2 linked regions of the Colwellia sp. M166 genome follow. The protein of the gene in region 1 interacts with the protein of each later gene in a pairwise test. Links are inferred from orthologs where the notes say so. Each region holds a gene or a part of one and is shown in the gene's direction. Other genes may lie near its edges.

Evidence for each region.
Region 2: the proteins of zipA (region 1) and ftsZ interact in binary tests that used the Escherichia coli proteins (3 or more experiments, as listed by UniProt). The link is inferred for Colwellia sp. M166 from one-to-one orthologs.

The regions. Positions count from the first base shown.
Region 1 is NZ_CP040755.1:4,614,271-4,626,084, forward strand. The notes cover bases 4,494-7,359. They hold zipA (cell division protein ZipA), read left to right. Parts: upstream 4,494-5,286; coding sequence 5,287-6,432; downstream 6,433-7,359. Other genes in these bases: smc (chromosome segregation protein SMC), read left to right, coding at 4,494-5,272; ligA (NAD-dependent DNA ligase LigA), read left to right, coding at 6,581-7,359. In the rest of the region: FGD67_RS20730 (helix-turn-helix domain-containing protein), read left to right, coding at 1-34; FGD67_RS20735 (hypothetical protein), read right to left, coding at 195-599; sulfate transporter CysZ, read right to left, coding at 800-1,555; more of smc, read left to right, coding at 1,772-4,493; more of ligA, read left to right, coding at 7,360-8,620; FGD67_RS20760 (DUF3392 domain-containing protein), read left to right, coding at 8,693-9,016; FGD67_RS20765 (hypothetical protein), read right to left, coding at 9,051-9,413; FGD67_RS20770 (hypothetical protein), read left to right, coding at 9,723-10,373; FGD67_RS20775 (spondin domain-containing protein), read left to right, coding at 10,489-11,187; FGD67_RS20780 (spondin domain-containing protein), read left to right, coding at 11,197-11,814. UniProt on the Escherichia coli protein: Essential cell division protein that stabilizes the FtsZ protofilaments by cross-linking them and that serves as a cytoplasmic membrane anchor for the Z ring.
Region 2 is NZ_CP040755.1:3,006,470-3,016,122, forward strand. What follows is about bases 1,109-4,027. They hold ftsZ (cell division protein FtsZ), read left to right. Parts: upstream 1,109-1,945; coding sequence 1,946-3,109; downstream 3,110-4,027. Other genes in these bases: ftsA (cell division protein FtsA), read left to right, coding at 1,109-1,867; lpxC (UDP-3-O-acyl-N-acetylglucosamine deacetylase), read left to right, coding at 3,248-4,027. Also shown: FGD67_RS13685 (cell division protein FtsQ/DivIB), read left to right, coding at 1-626; more of ftsA, read left to right, coding at 632-1,108; more of lpxC, read left to right, coding at 4,028-4,165; FGD67_RS13705 (DUF721 domain-containing protein), read right to left, coding at 4,255-4,716; FGD67_RS13710 (M23 family metallopeptidase), read left to right, coding at 4,749-5,648; preprotein translocase subunit SecA, read left to right, coding at 5,774-8,452; 8-oxo-dGTP diphosphatase MutT, read left to right, coding at 8,690-9,088; DNA gyrase inhibitor YacG, read right to left, coding at 9,116-9,352; cell division protein ZapD, read right to left, coding at 9,508-9,653. UniProt on the Escherichia coli protein: Essential cell division protein that forms a contractile ring structure (Z ring) at the future cell division site. The regulation of the ring assembly controls the timing and the location of cell division.

The DNA.
Region 1 (11,814 bases):
TGAACAATTACAAGTTAGAGGGCACGTTAGTTAAGTGATAATTTAGTACGATAGATATAAAGCTTTTGAAGCGTGAATAGGTAAACATTGAGGGCTTTTTAGGGGGATATGTTAATGCTGGTAAGATATTGTCTTATAACCAAGCTAGCCCATGGTTTCTCATCAGCTTGGTTCAATGCTACCAAGCTGAATTATTACTTTTGCATACTTTTTTCAACAAGCACGTCAACTTGGCGTAAGTTGTTTTGTTGAGAAATAATCACACGTATTTGCTGTTGTGTTTGTTGGTAATTTAGAGTTAAACGGCCGCGCTTACGTTCGCGTTTAACCGGTTCACCGTAATTCTTGTTATAAAAATTGATGACAGCATCTTCCGTTAATGGAGTAAAATAATTAACCACCGCCGGCATGTTTTCATCAAATTTTGCAAAGATGCGTGCATCTTTCACAATCGCAATATCAACGTTTGCCAATGCACTTTTTCCGCCATTAATTGTTTCTGCACGAGCGCTGTTTGTATTAAAGGTGAAACTGATGGTAAGCAGCAATAGCATGCTAGATGAAATTGCATTCTTAGCTATAAAACGCAGTGCTTGCATCACTGGATCCTTATTAATTGTTAATGTAATACACAGGTATTTAGTGTGCACCTTGATTTTTTTGCTGTCAAACTTTAGCTAAGATGGTTGTTTTATACACTGATGAGTATTTCATCAGGCGTGCGAACAAGCATCAAGATTTGTTTGATGCTTGTTCGATTTGTTTAAAGCTTAATAACATATTGATTGTTATTTGATTTCTATGAACGGTCAACAAATTCATCGCGATAATGATCGACCCATAGTGCTGTAGCACCACAAATAGCGACCGGCATAACCACTAAATTTACGATAGGGATCATGGAGAATATTGCCGTTGTAATACCAAAGCTATAGCTTAATCCTTGACGTTGCTTTAAAGCTTGTCGCATGTGTGTAAAACTAATTTTATGGTTATCAAATGGGTAGTCTTTATATTGTACTGCCATCATCCAGGCCAGAAACAAAAACCACAGTACTTGGCCAATAACGGGCAGTATCCAATAAAGTAAAAAGAAACCCATAGCACGAGGTAGGTAATAACCAAGCTTACTAAGCTCACGGGAAAGCGTTCGTGGAACATCCTTAACCACATCAAGAGCACCACCACTATCTAATGGTTGATTAGTTAATAAAGCTTCTATTTTTTCTGATAATAAACCATTAAAGGGAGCGGCTAACCAATTGGCAACTGAGCTGAAGATAAATGAAAAAACAATTAAAATAAACAGCACTGCCAATGGCCAAATAAAACTACTTAGCCAAGCAAAAGACTCACCAAGCCAAGTTTCCAGCGTCAGCATGTAGCTTTCTAGTTGTAGAAACATATAATAAAAAGCATAACTAAAAAGCAGTAAATTTACCGTTAATGGGATAAAAACAAAGCGGCGAATTCCTGGGGTGCGAATTAACTCAAAACCTTTGATAAAATATCCGGCACCGCCGTTTGCTAAAGGCTGGGGTCTGTTATTGTTCATTGCTGATTTATTAACCTAACTGATTGATATTCATAGCTCGATTATAGGATCCTTCGCATGATATGAACAGTATTGTGATGTTACAAAATACATCAATCTCTGGTACAGTGGCGGCAATTACACGGGTTTTAATTTATTTTTTTCAATTGTGCAAAATTTGTAAGTCATTTACTTAGGTTTTGGCAATCGATAGCAACAATTAGGTTATTCGATTTAATGCGACTCAAGCATATAAAATTGGCAGGTTTTAAATCATTTGTTGATCCAACAACTGTGCCATTTGAACAACAGATGACCGCTATTGTTGGTCCCAATGGCTGTGGGAAATCAAATATAATTGACGCTGTTCGTTGGGTGCTAGGTGAAAGTTCAGCGAAGAACCTACGTGGCGATGCCATGACTGACGTTATATTTAATGGTGCCGCAACACGAAAGCCTATTGGTCAAGCCAGTGTTGAACTAGTCTTTGATAATACTCAAGGGCGTATTCAAGGTAATATGGCCGACAGAAGTCAAGTTTCGGTACGTCGAGTGGTTAACCGTGAAGGGATAAATAACTACTTTTTAAATGGCACAAAATGCCGACGTAGAGATATTACCGACATTTTTCTTGGCACCGGCTTAGGTCCTCGCAGTTATGCGATCATTGAGCAAGGTACTATTTCTCGATTAATTGAATCAAAGCCGCAAGAGCTACGGGTGTTTATTGAAGAAGCTGCCGGCATCTCAAAATATAAAGAACGCCGTAAAGAAACCGAAAACAGAATACGCCACACCAGAGAAAACTTAGCCAGATTAAGTGATATTCGCCTCGAACTTGATGTCCAGATTGACAAACTTCATCAACAGGCCGAAGCTGCTAAGCGTTTTCGTGCTTTAAAACAACAAGAGCGCAAATATAAAGCTGAATTAGCCGTGTTACGTTGGCAAAAATTTGATCAGCAACGTCAGCAACATCAAACTCGTATCTTAGCACTAGAAAATAAAATTGAGAGCCAGAACACCCAGCTCAGTCAAAGTGATTTAGTGATTATCGAGTTGAAAAATACGCTATTGCGCTGCAATGATACTAGCCAAATATTGCAGCAAGAAAAGCTCAATCTAACGCAAGATATTGCCCGAGCGGAGCAACAAGTAAAGCACTTAAAAGAACAAACAGAAAAAACACAGAGTGATAATAAGTTGACTCAGCAGCAGTTGCTCAATGCACAACAGTTGATTTTAGCCGAGCAAGAACAATTGCAATTAGGTGACCAAAAATTAAATGAGCAACAGCCACAACTACAAAAAATAGAAATTGAATTAGCGTTTTGTCAAACAGAATTGAAACAGCAACAAGTTGCGCAAAAGCAATTACAAAGCCAGTGGCAACAACAGCATCAGCGACGTACTGAGCTGCAACAAAAGAAACAGACGGTGCATGATAATATCACGCAGCAGCAGACCATTCTTGAACAGGTTAAGCAGCAAATGATAAAGCTACGTGAACAAGTTAGCTTGTTACCTTTAGCTGATTCGCTCGTTGAACAACAACTTCAACAACAAAAAAATACAGAATTAAATGCATTACAGCAAATGCAAGAGCAGCTGACTTTACTCGATAATCAAGCCGGCGGTTTGCAAATTCATGCTCAACAACTTCATCAACAATTGGCCGTAGTTTCGGGTCAGTCGACCGTGAAAAAACAAGTGATTGATGAGCTACAAATAAAACTCGCTGATAAATCGCCCTGGAGTGAAAAACAAGCCAAATGGTTTAGTGCCCAAGGCATAACTGATGTTGTTTCGTTGCAAAGTCAGCTAACTGTTGCGCATGGCTGGGAGTTGGCCGTTGAGGCTGTGTTATCGCATTGGCTAGCAGGTCATGTTATTGCCACCTTACCTGAGGCCGATATTGACGGTAATTTACCTGCTGATAATTTATGTTTTGTCTATCAAGCAGTAGAGCAGGCTAGTGCTAAGGGTAATATAGCCACAGTTAAAGTAAACACTTTAGCCAGTAAAGTTTCGGGTCTAACGACGTTAAATAGCTATTTTAATAGTATATTGATTACTGAAAGTTATCAGCAAGCTAAACATCAGTTAACCACGTTAGGTGCCGATGAAAGCATTATTTGTCCGGATGGTACTTGGTTAAATCATCATAGGCTCAGTAAAGGCAAACTTGAGCAAGGTTATGATTATATAAGTTTACAGCGAGAGCTTGAAAATGAACAAACTGCACTACAGCAGTTACAACTGCAGCAGCAAAAGCTCGAGCAGAAGCAGGATAATTATAATCAACAACTTAAGTCTATCGCCATAGAAAAAAAGGCTCAAAGTGAATATTTAGCATTACAGCAAGATAAACTGAATACACTAGAAAAAACGATTTCATCGGGTGAGCAAGACAAGCTTTATCAACAAGCTCAGCACAAAAAGTTAACCGCAGAAATTGCTGAGTTGCTACAAAGTGAGCAGCTTGCCAAACAAAAGTTAACTGATTTTCAAACACAATTGCTGCCATTGCTTGACGATAGTGAACATGATCTTGATGGCTTTGCTCAACAGCAAACGCTATTGCAGCAGTCAATTGAAGAAATTCAAAGTCGTAGTCAAGACTTACATCAACAGCGACATCAGCTGAGTTTAGTCGTTGAACAACTTAAAAGTCAACGCCTACAGCGCGAGCAAGGTATTCGAGCTAATCAAGAAAACATTAATTTATTGACTCAACGATTGAGCAATAACAGCCAAGTGTTCAGTGATAGCAGTAAACCATTGCAAGAGTTTGAGCAGCAGCTTCCACAATGGCTAGACAAGTTAGCCGAAATTAATGAAAAACTGCAATTTAATCAAAAAAACCTGAATGACAGCCAAACTCGCTTAGCAGAAGTGGAATTAGGTCAAAAAACCAGTCAAAATAAAATATCAGTGCTTAATGAGCAGCTTGCCCGCTTACAATTAGACAGTGAAGGTTTTAAATTAAGAGCTGAAAGCGCATTAGAAGTGCTAGCAGAGTTGCAGCAGAATATTGATGATGTTATTGCTGCTATGCCAGAAAATGCTAAAGAAACATTCTGGCAAGCACATTTAATTAAGCTGGCTAAAGACATACAACTGCTAGGGGCGATAAATTTAGCAGCCATTGAAGAATATGAAACACAGTTTGAGCGTAAAAGTTATCTTGACCAACAAGATCAAGACCTTAATAATGCCATAACGACATTGGAAGCAGCAATAGCAAAAATTGATAAAGAAAGCCGCCATAAATTTAAGTTAACTTTTGATCAAGTTAATAATGATTTACAGTTACTGTTTCCTAAGGTGTTTGGTGGCGGTCAAGCGTACTTGTCATTAACAGGTGAAGACCTATTAGAAACCGGGGTTACTATCATGGCTAGACCCCCAGGTAAAAAAAATAGCACAATTCATCTATTATCTGGTGGAGAAAAAGCGCTGACCGCATTATCATTAGTGTTCGCGATTTTTCGATTGAACCCTGCGCCGTTTTGTTTACTTGATGAAGTGGATGCACCTTTGGATGATGCAAATGTCAGTCGTTTTTGTAATCTAGTGCGAGAAATGTCGCAAACAGTGCAATTTATATATATAAGTCATAATAAAATCGCTATGGAGATGGCGTCACATTTAACCGGTGTTACTATGTTTGAACCAGGTGTTTCACGTATGGTAGCGGTTGATATTGACGAAGCAATCGCTATGGCAGAAGTATAAGAATAGGCTAGGTAATGGAAGATAATTTCAGAAATACATTAATTATTATTAGTGCTCTCGTAATAGCAGCTATTTTCATTCATGGTTACTGGACCATCAGGAAACAAAAAAACCCGTATAAATTAAAAACCAAAGAAGAACCCGTGGCTCCGAAATATCGTGGTTTCGATGGTTCAGGTTTTGATCAAGATGGAGTCAGTAAACCTAAAGTTGTGGGCGCAAATCCGGTTCGAGATGATGTTGCAGTTAAATCACATACACTTGAAGATGATGATGAGTTTCATAGTGATGTCCCTATGCCCAATCATATTCCGCCTGCTGACTTTGAGGAAAACCCCTTAGATCAAAGCCTAAACTTTGGTGCTTTGCTCAATGATACTGAAGAAGTTCCTGCGCATTTAAAACAACAAGCTTTATCAGATGTTGACAGTTACGCTGATGAACAGAACTATCAAGAAAACGCCTATACTGAAACAGCTGTTGCTGAGCCGGTTGAGGATGAAATGAGTACGAAGGAAACAGTTCGATATGAACCGGTTTATCAACAACCTGTAACCCAAGCAAAACCAGAAGTTTTGCGTAATAAGCCGTTAGCACGTAAAAAAAATGTCCGTCAGCCTAAAGTTAAACGTAACCAAATGGAGATTAACTTTGGTGATGAAGCGGTTAAGGATATGCCAAGCCTGTCGGCGACAGAGTCAAGTAAAAAAACCATAGCTAATGAAATTGAACCACAAGTTATTGTGCTTTCTGTGGTGATGCCTGAAGGGCAGGCTATCTCAGGTGCTGCGTTATTGCCGATATTACTTACCTTAGGCATGAAATACGGTGAAATGAACATATTTCATCGTCATCAAGATAATGCCGGCAACGGCAAGGTAACGTTCAGCTTAGCTAATATGCTTAATCCTGGAACATTTAATTTAGATGATATCGAAAATTTTACCACACAAGGTATTACGCTATTTATGACCTTACCTAATGCTGGCGATGCCTTTGAAGTATTTGAACAAATGCTCAATGCCGCTAAACAGCTTGCTGTGGAATTTAAAGGACAATTATTAGATGACAAGCGCAGTGTTATGACTAAGCAAACCGAACAACATTATATGGGTATTATTCGTGAGTTTGAACGTAAGAGCCGTATCGGCTCGCTTTAACCTCTCACCTGCAACAATCATAATGCTTCGTTAATAAAGTGCAGTAGTATTTTTTAGAGCTGTAATAAGTGCAGTAACGACCACGCTAATCAGTATTAGCCGTACTTTATTGACGATAGCACACTCACTTTCAAAGTAATCAAAACCTATGTCTGAAGAAAATATTATTAATCGTATCGCTGAGATATGTCAGTTAATTAGCCACTACAATCATCAATATTATGTGCTTGATGAACCGACTGTGCCTGATGCTGAATACGACCGATTAATGCGTGAATTAACTACGTTAGAGACTGAACACCCGCAATTCAAAACCCTTGATTCACCTAGCCAAAAGGTTGGTGGCGTGGCGCTTAAATCATTCAGCCAAGTTGTTCATCAGCTTCCTATGTTGTCGTTAGATAACGTTTTTTCAGCACAAGAATGGCAAGCTTTTGTTAAGCGATTAAAAGACCGTTTAAAATCATCGTTAGACTTTGCTATTTGTGCCGAGCCCAAGCTCGATGGCTTAGCGGTAAGTTTACGTTATGAAAATGGTGTTTTTGTTCAAGCAGCTACGCGTGGTGATGGCACTGTTGGTGAGAATATTACCGAGAATGTCCGTACAATAAAGTCGATCCCTTTACGCTTGCAAGGCACCAATTTTCCTGATGTTTTAGAAGTTCGTGGTGAAGTGTTTATGCCAAAAGCGAGCTTTGATGCCTTAAATCAGCAAGCAATAAAAAAAGCGGAGAAAGGCTTTGCCAATCCACGCAATGCCGCGGCGGGTAGCTTAAGGCAATTAGACTCTAAAATTACCGCCAAACGAAATCTCGCTTTTTATGCCTATGGCATCGGTTTTGTTGGCGCAAACGAAGGCGGTAATGGTATTGATGAACACTGGCTGGCAGATTCACATTATCAGCGCCTTTGCCAAATAAAAAACCTGGGCTTACCTATGTGTCCGGAAGTTAAGTTACTGGAAAATGCCACTCAGGTTGAAGATTTCTATCAAGATATTTTGCAGCAGCGAGAAAAATTAAGTTACGAAATTGATGGCACGGTATTTAAAGTTGATGATATTGCTTTACAGCAAAAACTTGGCTTTGTCGCCCGAGCACCACGCTGGGCCACCGCCTATAAATTCCCTGCACAAGAAGAATTAACGGTATTGGAAGCCGTTGACTTTCAAGTCGGGCGAACAGGGGCAATAACACCCGTGGCTCGCCTTAAACCGATATTTGTTGGTGGTGTCACGGTTAGTAATGCCACCTTACATAATCAAGATGAGATTGACCGCCTAGGTATAAAAATAAACGATACCGTAATTATTCGACGTGCAGGGGATGTGATCCCGCAGATCGTCAGTGTTGTCGTTGAGCGCCGACCCGCAAATGCTGAAGTTATCACCTTTCCAACCGTATGTCCGGTGTGTGGATCTGCGGCAATGAAAGCTGAGGGGGAAGCTGTGCTGCGTTGTACCGGCGGTTTATATTGTCAGGCGCAACGTAAAGAAGCGATTAAACATTTTGCCTCGCGTAAAGCACTTGACGTTGATGGCTTAGGCGACAAATTAGTTGAACAACTCGTTGATGAGGGTTTAATAAAAACCCCTGCCGATTTATTCAAACTAACCACACTTGATGTCAGTACGATGGCAAGAATGGGACAAAAATCAGCTGACAATCTGATCAAGGGCCTTGAGGCTGCTAAAAATACCACCTTGACGAAGTTTATTTATGCTCTAGGTATCCGAGAGGTTGGTGAAACTACGGCGTCGAATTTAGCGCAGTATTTTCTTACTTTTTCAGCAATTAAGTCAGCCAATGAAGAGCAATTACAGCAAGTGCCTGATGTAGGTGTGATTGTAGCAAAAAATATTGTTAATTTTTTCGCGCAAGATCATAACGTGGAAGTGGTGGAAGAGTTAGAAGCGATAATGTCTTGGCCTGATATCGAAGTGAAAAGTGACGACGAATTACCGCTTAAAGATCAAACCTTTGTATTAACGGGTACCTTGAGTAAAATGGACCGAAATGAAGCCAAGGCGGCATTGCAAGCTTTAGGTGCAAAGGTGTCGGGTAGTGTTTCAGCAAAAACGCATTATTTAGTCGCAGGCGAAAAAGCCGGGTCTAAATTAGTTAAAGCGCAAGACTTAGGCGTCAGCGTATTAACTGAAGATGAAATGATTGCACTGTTAAATAGTTAAATAGCCGCCGCACTTTACTCGGTAATGTTGGTCAAGTGATGGTTTGGATTTGAAAAATATTGTTGAGGTAGTATGACGGAATTAGTTATTAATGTTGGTCAGTGGTTTCGTGGTTATCAATATCAAACAGCTATGGCGATTGTCGCCACAGTACTGGTTATTTTTGGTAATGACATTAATAGCGCTGTACGTAAGCTTGTTGCTAAACAACATTTTATTATTCGCTGTATCACTTTTATTGTGGTTTGTGCGTTTGGTTATGGCTTGTTAACGGTTTGGTTGACTCGGTTGCTATCTCAACAATTATCACAAGTACCTAACAGTTATGTTTTACCTTTGATTGTGGCTATTTTTAGCGTTTTAGGTGTTTATGCACAAAAACGTCGGCATATTTAAGCTGATGAGGTAGATAACTTACTTTATAAGTTGTTTATATACGGATGAAGGCATAGAAAAATAGTACTATGGGTAAAGGCAGTAATATGGCAAACAGTATGGTTTCACACCATTCAATCGTGCGATAAAAACGATACCAAGAGGCGTTTTCTTCGCGAGTTGATGGCAACACTTGAAAGAAAAACATAAATGCTGAAACCACTAAACTCTCAATGGCCATAAATAAAATAAGTATGGCTAACCAGACCAATACGCTGGGCGTTTTTAGTTGAATTTGTGCTTGTAAGCCGATAAAAAGTACAAAAAAGAAGACGCACCAGGCTAAAAGTTGCCATTTAAAACGAGCGAAAGTAATAGCAATATAATTAAACAGCTCAGGACTGATTGATAATTTCATTAAGTGAAAAATAACTCCAACGGGTGATTCAATGACTAAGGCGCTAGTAAAACACAGCAACAATTGCTCTTACACTGTTCATCATAACGCTATATTGATTAATGTGAGCAAATATCAGTGATAGCATGACATTAAACAATTTCAACTGCCAGTATAAAGCTACGTTATAACCAAGATGATTTTTGATATCGACAATTTTAATTGTTAGCCCTTTGCTAAATGGCTTGGCTGATGGCAAGGTTATTTGTCATACTTGCTGACCACTGTGGTTAACATTAATCTTAAAGTTATCATCAATTAGGAAACCGAATGAATAATAATATGAGCCGAATTTTTAGCGTAACCACAGTGATGACATTTATCATGACTCATTCTGTCATGGCTGCGAATATAGTCGATCATGTAGCAATGACTACAAAAAATATAGCCGTAACTAACGTAAGTAAAGCGACACCTTTAGCGAGAGTCATGTTGCAGTCATCAAGTGAGCCGCTTGATGAAATTAATGTTGATAAAAACTTGCTATTAGAAATTAGTGAACTCAAAGACAGCAGTGGATTAGTTTACTTTGGCGGCAAAGTGTCTGATGCCGACCTTAGCCGATATTTAGAGCAATTAAAAGATGAGTTAGGTGAAGAGCAATATGCTATCTATAGACAGTATCAAGCGGCGCGAGATCACCAATCTTTTCATGTAACCTTAATTAATCCATATGAATATCAAACCATTGATAAAGAAAAACTTAATTTATCAGAAAAATTTCGTGTCACTTTACATGGTTTAGGTAAGGCCGAGAAAGCTGAGAAGAGTAGTTATTTTGTTGTGGTATCATCAGCAGATGGACAATTTATTCGTCAAAAATTATTGTTAAATAATAAAGACTTTCATATAACACTCGGCTTTTCTCCTGCGGATGTATTTGGAGTTAGTAAAGGCCGAGACACGCTAATCAAGAAATAAATTTCATTACTTTTCATTGATAAACTTGTGATAGATTTGTGATAACTCTGTGAAAGTTTAGCCATGTTTGCTTTGCATACTGAATGCGAAATCATTTCGTCATCAAGGGAAACTTATGAAACTTATTAAAACAGCATCAGCGATAGCATTAGCGCTTTCGAGCTCAGCGTTAATGGCACAAGAATTAGAAATAAAATTTACTAACCTCACCCAAGGTATTTATTACACGCCTATTTTAATGTCAGCGCATAATGACAGCATGTCGCTATTTAGTGCTGGCACTGCTGCAACACCAGAATTACAAATGATGGCTGAAGGCGGCGATATTTCAGGTCTAGTTACTTTACTCGATGGCGTTAATGCTAATAATGCGGCAAACCCTGCAAGTGGCCTACTTGCACCAGGTCAGTCAACAACTGCGATGCTAAGTACTGATGACAGTAATACTTATTTGTCGATTGTAACCATGTTACTACCAACCAATGACGGTTTTGCTGGTGTAAGTAGTTGGAAAATACCGACTGAAGCAGGTAATTATACTTTTAATGTTAATGCATACGATGCCGGTACTGAAGCAAACAACGAAGTGGTTAATGGTGGTGGTGCTCCTGGTGCTCTAGGTATTCCAGCTGCTCCGGGTATGGATGCTGGCACAGGCGGTACAGGTGTAACGACTGAAGAAGTGAACAAAACTGTGCATATTCATCGTGGCAGTTTAGGTGATGATGACTTAACGGCCGGTAAAAGTGATTTAGATAATACCGTACATCGTTGGTTAAATCCGGTTGCACGTGTCACTGTTACAGTAAAATAGGGGACTATTATGACTATTTTTTATAAAAATCAGTTTGCCCGTAAAGGTATCTGGTCGGCACTAGGTTTTACGGTTTTGCTGTCAGCCTGTGGTGGTAATGATAATAATTCAACACCTGAGCCAGTAACACCTACACCGCCAACACCGGTAACCTATACTTATGAAGTTAGCGTAACTAACTTAACTCATGCACAACCTTTATCACCTGTGGCTGTTGTTTTACATAATGAAGGGGCTTTATTTGAACTCGGTGCTAGCGCGACAGTGGCATTGGAAAATTTAGCCGAAAGCGGAGATAACTCACAAGTTCTGGCACAAGACATGGTGTTAGCGGGCGCAAGTGGTGCTGGTGTTATTATGCCTGGGATGAGCGAAACGGTATCTGTCAGTCTGGTTGATACAAAACCTATGCTGTTATCTGCTGCCACTATGCTAGTAAATACCAATGATGCTTTTAGTGGCATCAACGCTATGTCGTTGGAAAATATGGCTGTTGGCGAAAGTATTTCATTGCGAACAAGTTCTTATGATTCAGGCACAGAGAAAAATAGCGAAACAATGGCAACAATACCGGGTCCTGCTGCTGGCGGGGAAGGCTTTAATGCTGAACGTGACGATGTCGGTTTT
Region 2 (9,653 bases), 1.6 Mb from region 1 along the record:
CAGTGCCGGTTACGTCCATTGCTATTGCGGGTGAAATGCCGTATACCACGCGTTTAGATATTGAAAATGCAATAGAAAAAGTTAATTTGGGTAATTTTTTCAATTTGGATGTTAATGATGTCCAACAGAGAGTGGCTAAATTACCTTGGGTTTATTCGGTTTCAGTACGAAAAAAATGGCCAGATGAATTAAAAATTTATGTAGTAGATCAAAAGCCTATTGCCCATTGGAATGGTGATTTTTTGATTAATGAAAATGGTAAAGCATTTCAGGCTGACATAAAACGTTTAGTTGAGAAACTGCCGGCATTTTTTGGCCCAGAAGGTAGTGAGAAAGTTGCCTTGGAGAATTTTAGAAATTTGAATAAACTGTTGGATTTTAGTCAGTTAAGTATTGATGAGTTGGTACTGTCTGAACGTTTTGCATGGCAGCTTATTTTAGATGATGGTGTGACTATCAACTTAGGTCGCGATAACCGCGTTGAGCGTATACAGCGCTTTATGGATGTTTATCCACAGATAAAATTGAATACAAAGCAGGGTCAACAAGTCGATTATGTTGATCTGAGATATGATACTGGTTTAGCCGTAGGTTGGAAAACCACGGATAATAAAGAAAGAGTTTAACCTTAATGTCAAAAGTAACTGAAAGAAATTTAGTAGTTGGATTAGATATTGGAACGTCAAAAATTTCAGTAGCGGTTGGTGAGATCACACCCGATAATCAGCTCAGTATTGTTGGTGTTGGAAATCAACCTGCCCGTGGCATGGATAAAGGTGGTGTTAATGACCTTAATCTGGTTATTCAGTCTATTCAGCGTGCGATTAACGAAGCTGAATTAATGGCAGACTGCCACATCACCTCAGTTTACCTTGGCATTTCAGGTAAGCATATCAGCTGCCAAAATGAAAACGGTATGGTGCCCATCAATGATAAAGAGGTGATGCAGGATGATGTGGATAACGTTATTCATACCGCCCGCTCTGTGCCCATTTCGGCAGAACGTCGTATGCTGCACGTTTTGCCGCAAGAATATAGCATAGACTGCCAAGACGGTATAAAAAGTCCTATCGGCATGTCAGGTGTGCGTATGGAAGCAAAAGTACATATTGTCACTTGTGCAAACGACATGGCAAAAAACATTGTTAAATGTGTTGAACGTTGTGACCTAAAAGCTGATCAATTAATTTTCTCAGCGCTTGCTTCTAGCTACGCAATCTTAACTGATGATGAAAAAGAGCTTGGGATCTGTGTGGTTGATATGGGCGCTGGCACTATGGATATTGCGGTTTTTACCGGTGGCGCTTTACGCCATACCGCGGTAATACCTGTTGCAGGTAATCAAGTTACTAGCGATATTGCAAAGATTTTTCGTACACCGTTAAGTCATGCTGAAGAGATTAAGGTGCAGTACGCCTGTGCGTTGCGCCAAATGGTCAGTATGGAAGAAAATATTGAAGTGCCTAGTGTTGGCGGACGTCCTGCACGCTCGATGTCACGTCATACTTTAGCGGAAGTCGTTGAGCCTAGGTATCAAGAATTATTTGAACTGATCCAAGAGGAACTACGAGAATGTGGATTAGAAGATCAAATTGCTGCGGGTTATGTTTTAACCGGAGGTACAGCAAAAATGGAAGGTGTAGTTGAGTTTGCCGAAGAAGTATTTCAAATGCCAGCACGAGTTGCTCAGCCTTCAGATATCTGCGGATTGAAAGAGTATGTTAACGACCCAACATATTCTACGGTTGTCGGCTTGTTACACTATGGTATGCAAGCGAATCAGCAGCAAAGTAATGAGAAAAAGAAAAGCGAGTCAGTCGGTAGTATCGGCTCGAGAGTACTTGCTTGGTTTAAAGGCGAATTTTAATTAGCGATTTTAGTTACTAATTAAAAGTATAAAAGAGTTTTGGTGGAACAAAACGTATTAAAAATCGGAGATAATAAAATGTTTGAATTAATGGAAGATCACAACGCAGAAGCAGTCATCAAAGTTATTGGTGTTGGTGGCGGGGGCGGAAACGCGGTAGAACACATGGTGTCACAAACCATTGAAGGTGTAGAATTTATTACCGCAAATACCGATTCTCAAGCATTACGTAACTCAGCGGCAAATGTTACTTTGCAGCTAGGTCACGATGTCACTAAAGGACTGGGTGCTGGTGCGAACCCTGAAATTGGTCGCCGAAGTGCGGAAGAAGACCGAGAAACTATTAAAGAAACACTGCAAGGTGCTGATATGGTCTTTATCGCAGCTGGTATGGGTGGTGGTACGGGCACTGGTGCTGCGCCAGTTGTTGCCGAAATAGCCAAAGAAATGGGGATTTTAACGGTTGCGGTCGTGACTAAGCCATTTCCTTTTGAAGGCAAAAAACGCATGAACTATGCCGATCAAGGTATCGAGTTTTTATCAAAAAATGTTGATTCATTGATCACTATTCCGAACGAAAAATTATTGAAAGTGCTTGGCCCTGGCACCAGTTTATTAGATGCCTTTAAAGCCGCGAATAATGTTTTATTAGGTGCTGTGCAAGGTATCGCGGAACTTATTACCCGTCCTGGACTCATAAACGTCGATTTCGCCGATGTTAGAACCGTAATGTCTGAAATGGGTACTGCAATGATGGGCTCTGGCACTGCATCAGGTCCAGACCGTGCAGAGGAAGCGGCAGAAGCTGCTATTTCAAGTCCGTTACTTGAAGACGTTGATTTAGCTGGCGCGCGCGGTATTTTGGTTAATATCACTGCCGGCATGGATATTAGCATTGATGAATTTGAAACTGTTGGTAATGCGGTTAAAGCTTTTGCATCTGAAAATGCTACCGTTGTCGTTGGTGCGGTTATTGACCCTGAAATGACGGAAGAATTACGAGTAACGGTTGTGGCAACGGGTATTGGTGCAGAGCGTAAACCAGATATTACCTTAGTCAATCCTACGCCTGTGGCTGAGCCACAAGTTGTTGGTGGTGACTATATTGCTAGCGCACAACCTGAGCTGTCTGCGAATCCGGTTACTATGCCAGAAGCTAATGCTCAAGCGCAGAAAGTAGCAGCTACTGAACTTGATGATTATTTAGATATTCCGGCATTTTTACGTAAACAAGCAGACTAAGCGATATTCGAAAAGTTAATTACGCAATACTAAAAATGTTGGTTTTTTGATTTTATTAGGCTTTTTTGTTATATTACGTCTCCGCTTATTTTCGGCGGCGACTTATTAGCGCAAAATATAGGCTTAAGAAGGCTATTTATGATTAAACAACGTACGTTAAAAGAAAGTGTCTCTGCCATAGGTGTAGGGTTACATAAAGGTGAAAAGGTGCAGATCACTCTCCGTCCTGCGCCTGCTAACACCGGTATTATTTTTCGCCGAGTTGATTTAGATCCCGTTGTCGATATTCCAGCGACACCGGAAGCTGTGGGTGAAACAACTTTATGTACGTGTTTAGTGAATGAGCAAGGTGTTCAGATTTCCACCGTCGAACATTTGCTTTCTGCTGTCGCAGGTTTAGGTATTGATAACCTCATTGTTGAGGTTGATTCACCTGAAATTCCAATTATGGATGGTAGTGCTTTACCGTTTGTGTATTTAATTCAGTCAGTAGGCATTGAAACATCAAATGTTGCCAAACGCTTTTTACGTATTACTAAAACTATACGCGTAGAAGAAGGTGACAAGTGGGCTGAATTAAAGCCTTATGAAGGTTTTCGGGTTAATTTCGCGATTGAATTTGAACACCCGGTGATTGCTAATACTTGTCAAACCATGAGTATGGATCTTTCAAGTTGTTCATTTGTTAAAGAGATCAGTCGCGCACGCACCTTTGGTTTTATGAAAGATATTGAGTTCTTACGTTCACATAACCTTGCCTTAGGTGGTAGCTTGGAAAACGCGATTGTTTTAGATGAATATCGCATGCTCAATAAAGATGACTTACGCTACGATGATGAGTTTGTTAAGCATAAAATTTTAGATGCTATTGGTGACCTGTATATGGGCGGTGTTAGCATCTTGGGTGAACTGAATGCTTTTAAATCAGGTCATGGCTTAAATAACATGTTGTTGCGTGAAGTATTTAAACAAGTCGATTGTTGGGAATGGGTAACGTATGAAGATACGATTGAATCACCCATCCAATTTCAAGAAATTAGTGCGACGGCATTTTAATATAATTCAGTTGCGAAAATCGCTACATTAAAACCAGTCTTCGTGCTGGTTTTTTTATCATTAAATTTTACTAAACTGTTGTTCAAAAGCTATTTTTTTGCATGCGAAGCAAGTTTTTCTAACTTTTTCCGCAAACTATCAGGAGCACTGCGTGCCACTGCTAATAACTGCGCTGCGGTACGTGCTGATATAGTGGAATTAATGGCGTTAGGAATAACGGTTTTTTCGGGTATTTTTGTTCGAAATGGTGTGATTTTAATTTCTATTTGGTTGAATTCGTTATTGGTTACTTCGCTAAGTTCTCGGCAAATATTCATTCTTTCAAACTGTAATCGTTGGCTCCAAACGGCTGAGTTTACCTCAATGACAATGGCATTAGCTTTGAAATTGGCTATTTTCCAAACATCTGCTGGTAGGTCGGGACAAATTTGTCGTACAATATCAGCCAATACGGTTAAAAAGTTGGTTTTTGCAGCTATTTGTGCCAAAGTGCCTGACGTTGAATTAAACAGCGCTGACATGTCTGTGGGGATTTTCGATTTTCGTGCCATAAGTCAGCTCTTGAACAAACGATGAATGAGTTATGAGTTTAACATTACTATACCGAGGAAAGAACGTTAGATTTTCAATGAAGCTAAATAAGCTACATTGGTTATCTGCCTTAATTGTTTTTGCCTTAATTTCAGGTTTTATTGTCCATTTGATCGCCTCTGCAGATGATGTACCGAAAAATACAATATATCAGCTATCAAGCCTACCCATTATTGATGATACTAAAGTAAATAGCCAACAAGTAACCGCAGTTACCATGAAGTTGGCCGAATTACAAAGCCAAGTGTTAAGATTAAATGCTTTAGGCGATCGCTTAGCTGAAGAGGCGAGCATTCCTGATAATGAATTTAACTTTCAATCATTCCCCTCGAGTGGCGGTCCGATGATTCAAAGTCATGAGGAAAAGCCTAAAAGCTTAGCGGAGCTACTTTTGGATATTACCGCATTGGAAGAATCGCTTGGTCATGAAGAAAAACAATTAAAAATGCTTGAATCTGTCACTTTAGGTCACCATATAGAGAATACACGGTATTTGTCTGGTCGACCAATAAAGAAGGGTTGGTTGTCATCGTATTTTGGTATGCGTAAAGACCCTTTTAATGGTAAGCCGGCAATGCATAAAGGCGTTGATTTTGCAGGTAGTGAAGATGCTGATATTATAGCTACCGCATCTGGAGTGGTAAGTTGGGCAGGTGATCGTTATGGTTATGGTCAATTAATTGAAATTAATCATGGTGATAACTTAAAAACTCGTTATGGTCACAATAAAGCAATAAAAGTATCGGTTGGTGATGTTGTTACTAAAGGTCAGGTTATTGCAAAAATGGGCAGTACAGGTCGTTCCACAGGACCACACGTACATTATGAAATTTTGCGTAATAATCGCCAAATAGATCCAAAAAAATACGTTTATCGCAAAGCAAAAAATTAGTTTTTGCACGAATTTCAGTTGTTTAAAATACTACTGCGATTACAATACTAAGCAAGTTTATGTGATCGGTCCCACCGGTCATTTATTTTCAGCGGAAGATTTTCTTCTCAATATGGTTTAACACGATGTTTGTAAAGTTAATGACAAAACTGTTTGGTAGTCGAAATGATCGATTACTTAAACAAATGTGCAAAGAAGTAACAAAAATTAATGCTCTAGAACCCGTTTTTGAAGCCCTCAGTGATGAAGAACTAAAAGCAAAAACAACTGAGTTTAAAGAGCGCGTTGAGCAAGGCGAAGTACTAGACGAGCTTATTCCTGAAGCATTTGCTGTGGTACGTGAAGCGAGTAAACGCGTATTTGGTATGCGTCACTTTGATGTGCAAATGATCGGTGGCATGGTACTCAACTCGGGTAAAATAGCCGAAATGCGTACCGGTGAAGGTAAAACGCTTACCGCAACTTTACCGGCTTATTTAAATGCTTTAACCAATAAAGGTGTGCATGTGATTACGGTCAATGACTACCTTGCTACCCGTGATGCGGATTGGAGTCGGCCATTATTTGAATTTTTAGGTATGACTGTTGGCTGTAATATTGCTGGTATGGCACCTGGCGATAAACAAGCAGCATATAACGCTGATATCACTTACGGTACCAACAACGAGTTTGGTTTTGACTACCTGCGCGATAATATGGCCTTTTCGCCAGAAGAGCGGGCACAAAAGCCATTAAACTTTGCCGTTATTGATGAAGTCGACTCGATTTTAATTGATGAAGCGCGCACGCCATTAATTATTTCTGGTCAAGCGGAAGATAGTTCTGAACTTTACCGTAATATCAATCTGGTAGTGCCAACGCTTGTTCAGCAAGATGAAGAAGATAAAGAAGGTCAAGAAAGTACCGGTGACTTCACCATTGACGAAAAAGCCAAGCAAATCTATCTAACTGAGCTAGGTCAAATACATATCGAAGAAATCATGATCGAAAAAGGTTTAATGCAGCAAGGAGATTCTCTATTCTCAGCAGCAAATATTACTTTACTCCATCATGTTATGGCGGCATTGCGTGCTCATAAACTGTTTCAAAAAGATGTTGATTATATTGTTAAAGATGGTGAAATCGTCATTGTTGATGAACATACCGGTCGTACAATGGAAGGTCGCCGTTGGTCAGAAGGTTTGCACCAAGCGGTTGAAGCGAAAGAAGGTGTTGATATTCAAAATGAAAATCAGACACTGGCATCAATTACCTTCCAAAATTTTTTCCGTATCTATAATAAATTATCAGGTATGACAGGTACTGCGGACACAGAAGCGTTCGAGTTTAATCATATCTATGGTTTAGAAACGGTGGTTATCCCAACAAACCAACCTATGGTACGTAAGGATTTACCTGATTTAATTTACTTAACAGCTGAAGAAAAGTTTGAAGCGATTTTAGAAGATATTAAAGACTGTGTTGAACGTGGCCAACCGGTTTTGGTGGGAACTATCAGCATTGAAACCTCTGAATTCTTATCTTCATTTTTAAAGAAAGCAAAGATTAAGCATAAAGTATTGAATGCTAAGTTCCACCAACAGGAAGCTGAGATTGTTGCCGACGCGGGTAAAATTGGTGCGGTAACCATTGCCACTAACATGGCTGGTCGTGGTACTGATATCGTACTGGGTGGTAACTTAAGTATGATGCTAGCTAAGCTTGATAACCCAAGCGCAGACCAAATTGAAAAAGTGAAAGCCGCATGGCAAGAAGAGCATGAAAAGGTATTAGCCGCGGGTGGCCTACATATTGTTGCCACTGAGCGTCATGAGTCTCGTCGTATAGATAATCAATTGCGTGGTCGTTCAGGCCGTCAAGGTGATGCGGGCTCAACGCGTTTTTACCTATCGATGGAAGATGGCTTAATGCGCATTTTTGCCTCTGAGCGTATTTCTAACATGATGCGTAAATTAGGTATGGAGCGCGGTGAAGCAATTGAACATCCTTGGGTGACTAAGAGTATTGAAAATGCTCAACGTAAAGTTGAAGGCCGTAACTTTGATATTCGTAAACAATTACTTGAGTTTGATGATGTTTCAAATGACCAACGTAAAGTTATTTATGAGCAACGAAATGAGCTGATGGATGAAGCAGATATTGCTGAGGTTATTAAAGCGATTCGTGCAGATGTCGTTAATGGTTTGATTAGTCAACATATTCCACCACAATCGTTAGAAGAAATGTGGGATGTTACGGGCTTAGAAGAACGTATTAAAGGCGAACTTAATCTTGAGCTGACTATTGCAAAATGGTTAGAAGAAGACAGCAACTTGCATGAAGAAACTTTACGTGAAAAAATTGTTGCAGAAGTTGAAGCGAGTTATGTTGCTAAAGAAGAGATGGTTGGTGCTGAAGTTTTACGCCAGTTTGAAAAGGCTGTTATGCTACAAAGCCTAGATTCTCATTGGAAAGAGCATTTAGCGGCAATGGACCATTTACGTCAAGGTATTCATTTACGCGGTTACGCGCAAAAGAATCCAAAACAAGAATTTAAGCGTGAATCTTTCGAGTTATTTGCCGAATTACTTGATAACTTAAAATATGATGTTATTGGTATCTTAAGTAAAGTGCAAATTAAGGCTGAATCTGATGTTGAAGCGGTTGAAGAACAACATAGAAAAGCTGATGAAGCACCGAAAGAGTTTACACATCAGTCGGCCTCACAGCCTGAAGAAACTGCGATGGCGCGTGTTGGACGTAATGAGCCTTGTCCGTGCGGCTCAGGTAAAAAATATAAACAGTGTCACGGTAAGTTAAGCTAACTTATCAAGCGTTAAGTCTGACATAAAAATACCAGTCTTTTGACTGGTATTTTTATGTTTAATAGCAATCCGTCTCAGAAAGTACCTCTTAGCGAGAATTTAAAAGTCAGTCTTTGAGTGCTTGCGGGGCAATGATAATTTCAAAAATTTGTACCTACTCATGTGTTCGATATAGCGCTAAGTGCATACTTCTTTAGATAAACAATATAAAAATAAATTTAATTAAGGCATCGTATTATGACAACTAAAATTGTGCATGTTGCTGTTGGGGTTATCAAACAGGGCGATCAGTATTTTCTAACTAAGCGCTTAGCAGATAGTCATCAAGGGGGAAAGTGGGAATTTCCCGGTGGTAAAGTTGAAGATGATGAAACTGTGCATCAGGCGCTATTTAGAGAGCTAAAAGAAGAGGTGGCGATAGAAGTGTTAACCTGTACGCCGCTAATCGAAATAAGCCATGACTACGTTGATAAAAAGGTGTTATTAGAAGTCTTTGTTGTTGATAACTTTATCGGTGAAGCAAAAGCTTTAGAAGGGCAAGCATCTGCTTGGTATCAATTAACTGATTTCGAACACTTAAATTTCCCTGCTGCTAATCAAGCCATTATTGAAAAGCTACAACAAATATATTTGTAGCTTCAGCTTACCTGATAATAATACTTGTTATTCAGGTTCAACAAAAAATTTATTATGTTGTAAAAATTGATCTTCCAACGCGTCAAGCATTTCTTCATTTAAGTCGACAGCGCCTTGCACTGGCTGGCTAATTTTATGATTTTCATCAGCCCAATCACCGATATCAATTAACTGACAACGCTTACTACAAAATGGACGATGTTGGCTTTGCGCTTGCCAAAGCACTTCTTTTTTACAAGTGGGGCAAGATACTTTTAATGTCATATAAGATGTTACTAGCGAATAAAGTGATAATGCTATTATAAGAAATATTTCACTAAGCAGCTATTAACTTTTCGTCTGAAGCGATTAATTATATATGCTCAGTAAAAGCCGAAATACTTCTTGTTGTACCTTAGCTGATCGCTAAGCACATGCTGTTAACAACGAGCTAATAAGAAACTTGTGGCTTGTTTAACGTATTTACGCCCAGCATCATTACATGGCATCATAAAGCGAATAGAGTAGCGAAAGCGGTTACCACTAATGGTTGGGTAAAACGATAAAGTATCAGCTACTTTGATAC